Regions from separate parts of the Labrenzia sp. R5_0 genome, predicted to be linked through region 1. Evidence: predicted binding sites of a transcription regulator. Region 1 holds the regulator's gene; each other region holds the start of a gene.
The links. Region 1 encodes PhoB, which activates phosphate uptake and scavenging genes when phosphate is short. Its sites were predicted from a motif close to TGTCATNNANCTGTCAT; they were not measured.
Positions count from the first base shown of each region.

Region 1 (2,201 bases):
TCTGCGGCCGCCAATCCGATGCCGGCGTCCCCTACTGCGCTCATCACTGCAAGATCGCGTATCAGCCGGTCGCCGACCGCCGCCGCGATCGCAAGACGATGGCTCAGGCAGGCTGATAGCCTCGCACCTAACCAATTCATGAGAAAGCCCGCCGATTTGGCGGGCTTTTTTTGTTTGGGCCTTCCATTGACCAGATGCCCGACCCCGAACAGTGACCTCCCACGGCTTGTTCTTGGCACCGCTCCATGCCGTTTCCGCCCCATCAAATCAAACCTTGTTTGACCGCTCCGCCACGACAGGGACCGCAGGATCAGCCCCGACACCGACACAACTGATGGGGTGGTCGCAGAAGAGAACCTTGCTCCGCGAAAGGCACATAACCGCTGAGAAACAAAAAGCCCGCTTGAAAGCGGGCTCCTTAATTCCATTCTGCAAGTTGCCCTCAGGCAGTGGCAGAGGTGAACTGGTCATTGAAGGCGTATCCGGCACCACGGACGGTACGGATAGGATCCTTCGCCTTGCCCTTGTTCAGAGCCTTGCGCAAGCGACCGACGTGAACATCGACAGTGCGTTCGTCCACGTAGACATCGTGACCCCAGACCCCATCCAACAGTTGTTCGCGGGAGAAGACACGGCCAGGCGATGTCATCAGGAATTCCAGCAGGCGGAATTCCGTCGGCCCCAGGTGTATTTCCTTGGTGTTGCGGCGAACGCGGTGCGTTTCGCGATCCAGTTCGATATCGCCGGACCGCAACATGCTGGACACCACTTCCGGGCTTGCCCGGCGCAGGATGGCGCGCACGCGGGCCATCAATTCCGGTACCGAGAAGGGCTTGACCACGTAGTCGTCGGCACCGGTCGCCAGGCCGCGGATGCGCTCTGCTTCCTCACCGCGTGCCGTCAGCATGATGACCGGCAGGCGCTCGGTGTCCTCGCGCGCCCGCAGGCGGCGGCACAGTTCAATTCCGGACAGGCCCGGCAGCATCCAGTCGAGCAGCAACAGATCCGGCAGGCTTTCCCGCAGGCGGATTTCCGCCTCGTCACCCCGGACACAGGACTCGACCGAGTACCCTTCCGCTTCCAAATTGTATCTCAATAGAAGGCTGAGCGGTTCTTCGTCTTCAACGATGAGCACCTTCGGCATACATCTCGCTCCAATTACCGCAACCGGCGCCGAAGCGCCGGCCGTTAAGATCTTCAGCAAATCCGACGATTACCGGCGGGTCAGACCGCGCCTGTTTCGTCGACCTTTGCCCGGTCTTCCGGCAAACGCTCGCCAGTGACCATGTAGTAGACGTTCTCGGCGATGTTCGTCGCGTGATCGCCGATGCGCTCGATGTTCTTTGCGCAGAACAAGAGATGGACGCACTGGGTAATGACCCGCGGGTCTTCCATCATGTAGGTCAGGAGTTCGCGAAAGATCGACGTGTAGATCGCGTCGACCTCGGCGTCGGCTTCCTGAACCCGGCGGGCGGCTTCCGCATCCTTTCGGGCGTAGGCATCCAGCACCTGCTTGAGCTGCGAAAGAGCGAGTTCCGTCATGTGCTCCACACCGATCGCGAGCTTCTTGGACTGCAAGTCGCTGTCGATGGCGATGACGCGCTTGGCAACGTTCTTGGCAAGATCGCCAACACGCTCCAGGTCATTGGCAATGCGCGTTGCGGCAGTGATTTCACGCAGGTCCTGCCCCATCGGCTGGCGGCGGACGATCAGCTCGATCAGCTTCACTTCAAGTTCGTTGTAAAGGCTGTCCAGACGGACATCGCCCTTGATCGTCGCCTTGGCAAGCTCCAGATCCTGCGACACCAGCGCGGACACCGCATCGGCGAAAGCCTTTTCGGCAATACCACCCATTTCGGCAACCTTGCCGGCCATGGCCGTCAGTTCGTCATCGTAAGCCGAGACTGTATGTTCAGACATCCTGTGTCCCCTTCAGAAACCTAAAAAATGCTTAGCCGAAGCGGCCCGTAATATAGTCCTGCGTACGCTTGTCCTTCGGATTGGTAAAGATGTCCTCCGTCAGACCTTCCTCCACCAAAACACCCAGGTGAAAGAACGCGGTACGCTGAGACACACGGGCAGCCTGCTGCATCGAGTGGGTCACGATCACGATGGTGAAGTTTTCCCGCAGTTCGTCGATCAGCTCTTCCACCTTCGCGGTAGCGATGGGGTCGAGCGCCGAGCACGGTTCGTCCATCAGG
Region 1 covers NZ_JAGHRK010000001.1:246,917-249,117, reverse strand. Annotated here, with positions in the region: gene J7447_RS01160 (GcrA family cell cycle regulator) at 1-116, shown strand, start outside; gene phoB (phosphate regulon transcriptional regulator PhoB) at 443-1,144, opposite strand; gene phoU (phosphate signaling complex protein PhoU) at 1,225-1,920, opposite strand; gene pstB (phosphate ABC transporter ATP-binding protein PstB) at 1,952-2,201, opposite strand, start outside.

Region 2 (2,201 bases), on a different contig from region 1:
ATCTCCCTGTCCTCGATCTTCCTGGTCTACACCCCGGGCTCGATCGCTCAGGTCTTCTTCATCACCGCCGGTACCTTCGGTGCGCTGAGCCTGTTCGGCTACACCACGAAGAAGGACCTCTCCGGCTGGGGCTCGTTCCTGTTCATCGGCCTGATCGGTATCGTGATCGCGTCGCTGGTCAACATCTTCATGGCATCTTCCGCCCTGCAGTTCGCCATCTCCGTGATCGGTGTTCTGGTGTTCGCCGGCCTGACCGCCTACGACACCCAGCAGATCAAGGAAATGTACTACGAAGGCGACAGCGGTGAAGTCGCTACGAAGAAGTCCGTCATGGGCGCGCTGCGTCTGTACCTCGACTTCATCAACCTGTTCATCATGCTGCTGCAGCTGTTCGGCAACCGCGACTAAGCGCAGCCAAACTGAACAAACGGAAAAGCCCGGCCTTGTGCCGGGCTTTTTTGTGGCCGAACGACTGTCCGACACATCGCACGCCGACACTTGCGCCAATGGGCGTCAACGCAAGCCTTGCGCAAATCAATGGAATGAAGCGGCAGAACACTGCGCTGCCAGGCTTGGCCGAACCAATCGTCTGGTCCGCGGCCAGCGGGTAACCGACCAGCATCAGCCGGTCATTGATGCGACTATCAAGGAAATGCCTGTGACCGGATCAACGCAGGGGAAATGAACCTCACCCGGTCATCAGCTAACTGACCGAATGCCTGGTCAGGCGTCGACCACCCGAAGATGTTTTTTCTTCTCCAGAACCCTCAGCACCTGCGCCAGATCGTGGCCACGCTTCAGGATCATGCCCCCGGTCGCCACGACCGAATAAGCGCCCTGGCGGCGGGCCAGCTTCGGGTCCTTCTCGATCCTGTAAAGCGGCATTTCGGAAGATCTGCGAAACACGGAGAAGATTGCCCGGTCCTTCAGGAGGTCGATGGCATAGTCTCGCCACTCGCCGTCGGCGACCATGCGCCCGTAGAGCCTCAGAATGACATCGAGTTCGCGCCTGTTGAATGCAACAATGGGTTTGGGAGGGGGAGCCGGTTGATGTTGTGGCGACGGGCTTGCACCCGCACCACGCTGAAACGCGCTGTCGTCGGCTTCGCTCATTCCGCCTCCATTCCGTTCGCGGTTTCGCTGCTGACAGGTAACCGACAAGAGAATCGTCGGGAGACGCCTGTCACCTGGCTGTCATGATGCGTCTTCTTTAGCCATTCTGGCAAGCCCGCAACGTCATATTGACAGACAGAGGTCCGAAACCAGAGTAATTTTGCCAATAAGTTTTACGGGAAGAAGTGCAAAAACGAACGCAACGGCACTTTGCCAAGAAAGAATGCATAAATTTCCTTGATTTTGCCGCATTCCAGCCCTTGGCCAGCCATTTTAGACACCCATATTAGGATCATACCCTGATGGGTATGGCCCGTAGAAGCCGCGGAATGCATTAGCCCCCCAGCCCCCCGGGGTTTTTACTGGCCAACCAGATTTAGTGAGTCAAACATCAGGGCAACTGAAGGGCCGGCATTATGCCGGCCCTTTTCATTTGTGGACCTGCCTGTTCTTCTGCTTTCAAACTACTTCAGAAAATCCCTGAGGAACGACAGGAACCGCGCATCGGTTCCATAGGCGACATTGACCCGCATTGCCGGCTTCTGCCGGGTCTCGCGGTTCGGATAAAAGACGGCGCCCGGCGCAATGAAGATGCTTTGCTTGCTGGCAGCGGCGCACAGTTCCCTTTCATCCACATCATCGGGAAACTCCACCCAGAGATAGAACCCGGGTATGGAGCACTCACGCACAGACAACCCGATCGCCTCCAGCGTCCCGAAGGATGCCTTGTAGGCGTCTTCCACCCGGCTCCTGAGACGCCGCAGATGTCTCAGATAATGGCCGGCCTGCATCAGATTGAACACAAAGCGTTCGACGTGGTCGGATGAATTGACCACCGTCAGCATCTTGATATCGGCAAGTTGGCGGATGATGTCCGGATTTCCAGCCACGTAACCGCATCTGAGACTGGCCGACAGCGTCTTGGAAAAGGTGCCGAGATAAAGCACCCGCTCCAGCTGGTCCAGCGCTGCCAGCCTTGGCAGCGTGGCCGGAAGAATGTCGGCAAGCGCATCGTTTTCAACGAGGAGAAACCCCCAGCGCTCGGCAAGCTGCATCAACCCGAATGACCGCGAAGGTGACAGGGAACC
Region 2 covers NZ_JAGHRK010000004.1:430,580-432,780, reverse strand. Annotated here, with positions in the region: gene J7447_RS21940 (Bax inhibitor-1/YccA family protein) at 1-408, shown strand, start outside; gene J7447_RS21935 (DUF2794 domain-containing protein) at 724-1,113, opposite strand; gene J7447_RS21930 (PLP-dependent aminotransferase family protein) at 1,578-2,201, opposite strand, start outside.
Region 2: a site for PhoB is predicted at 1,182-1,198, ahead of J7447_RS21935 (DUF2794 domain-containing protein). Genes of this name have one in related genera too.

Region 3 (2,201 bases), 780 kb from region 1:
GGCATTCATCGGATCGAGCGAGGCAATCGGCTCGTCCGCCAGGATCATGTGCGGGTCCTGCATAAGAGCGCGGGCAATCGCAACACGCTGCTGCTGACCTCCGGACAACTCCTCGGCCCGCTTGGTGGCTTCCTGGGCAATGCCCAGTCTGTCGAGCGCACCAAGCGCGGAATTGACGTCTTCCTGGCTGAAGATGTTGAAGAGGCTCTTCAAGGTGCCGTGACCGTTGAGGCGCCCCAACATGACGTTGGTGACAACATCCAGGCGCGGCACCAGGTTGAACTGCTGGAACACCATGGCGCAGTCGCGCTGCCAGCGGCGCATCATGCCGCCTTTCAGGCTGAGAATGTCCCGGCCATCGAACAGGATCTGTCCGGCGCTGGCGGGGGTCAGCCGGTTGATCATGCGCAGCAAGGTTGACTTGCCGGCACCGGAGCGACCGATGATCCCGACCATCTGCGGTTTTTCGATATTAAAACTTACTTTGTTGACCGCGGTCCGAGACCCGAAGGTCTTGGTGACTTCCTGAAATTGAATCACGCGCCAGCCCTGTCCGTTGTGTTCGTCGTGCTGCGCGACAAGAGCCACCGGACCATTACAGAAAAATGACATTCCTTTGTCGGGGAGCCCAAAATTTTATGACAAATCAATGACATCCCTGCCTGAAGCATCGGCAGAACAACCATCTCCGTCGGGAATTCCGCAGCGCTCTCAGCGCTTTCCGAGCCCCCTTGGCGTCACACATGCCTGGCTGAAATTTACTCGGAAATCAGTGCTCAAATACAAGGCTTCTACCCGCCAAATGCCGTTTTCACCGCTGTGGATGCATGCAAAAAAAGTAACGGGAGTCACGCCAGTGTCATCAAAGCGTCACGACCGGCGCCAGCAACACGGCTACAAACCGTTTCCGCACTCCTTCCAACGCTATATGGAGCATCCATGTCCGCCCCGACCCAGAAGCCTTCCCTGACCGAAGCCCCGAACATTCACCCGGAGGCCAGGGTGCTGAATTGTGATCTCGGCATCTGGACCGAGGTTGGCGCACGCACGGAAATGCGCGAAAGCAGCATGGGGGACTATTCCTATATCGTGCAGGAAGGTGATGTCGTCTGGTCGACCATCGGCAAGTTCTGTTCCATCGCCCGCCGCGTCCGCATCAATCCGGGAAACCACGCAACCTGGCGCGCCTCCCAGCATCACTTCACCTACCGCGCTGCTGCCTATGACCTTGGCGAAGACGACGCGGATTTCTTCCAGTGGCGCAAGGACGACTGGGTCACCATTGGCCATGATGTGTGGATCGGCCACAATGTCACGGTGCTTGCCGGCGTCTCGATCGGCACCGGAGCTATTGTTGCAGCCGGGGCAGTCGTTTCCAAGGATGTCGCCCCCTACACCGTTGTTGGCGGTGTGGCCGCCAGGGAAATCAAACGGCGTTTTACCGAACAGCAGGAACAGGCGCTGATCGATATCTCCTGGTGGGACTGGTCCCATGAAGAGCTGAAGCAGCGGCTGCCCGATTTTCGCAAGTTGTCGATCGACGCGTTCATCGAGAAGTATCGCTGATCCTGCAGGTGGCGCGGACACCTGCTCAGGTGAGCCGTGCCTTCTTTTCCCGCTGCAAAAAATTCCCGGGACGCGTTACACTTGCACCATGCAAACAGAAACCGCCGTTCTTGAAAGCAGTCTTGGACCGTCGCTGCGGCGCTGGCGCGTACTGAACCGGGTCAAGCAGGAAGCTCTGGCGTATGAACTCGGCGTCTCGCAGACGAGGATATCGCGCTGGGAGAGTGGCAAGTTGCAGCCGGACGACAGCAACAGGGCGAAGATCACCCGTCTGCTGAGGGCACGTCCGGAGAGCGCCGCCGACAAGGCCCTGCTTGATCTTGTCTCCCGGTCCGCGATTCCCGTGCATCTGGTCTGCGACCTCACACACAGGCTGCTGGCCATGTCCGTACCGCGTGCCTGCGAATGGCGCGCACCGGTGAACGAGTTTCTGAACCGGCCCCTGTGGCGTTTTGCGTCCGAAGGCATCCGGGCAACAGAGCACAGACTGACAGACTATGGCTGGTTCGAGCCGGATGCTCCTGACATTGTCTACCGAACGGAACACGTCGATTTCCCGGAAATGACCATCCCGGAGAGCATCATCCGGATTTCGCGCCTGCCGCTGTCAGACGGACGGTTTGCGCGGCTGGTCC
Region 3 covers NZ_JAGHRK010000001.1:1,022,879-1,025,079, reverse strand. Annotated here, with positions in the region: gene phnC (phosphonate ABC transporter ATP-binding protein) at 1-540, opposite strand, end outside; gene J7447_RS04740 (DapH/DapD/GlmU-related protein) at 940-1,566, shown strand; gene J7447_RS04735 (helix-turn-helix transcriptional regulator) at 1,655-2,201, shown strand, end outside.
Region 3: a site for PhoB is predicted at 858-874, ahead of J7447_RS04740 (DapH/DapD/GlmU-related protein). Genes of this name have one in related genera too.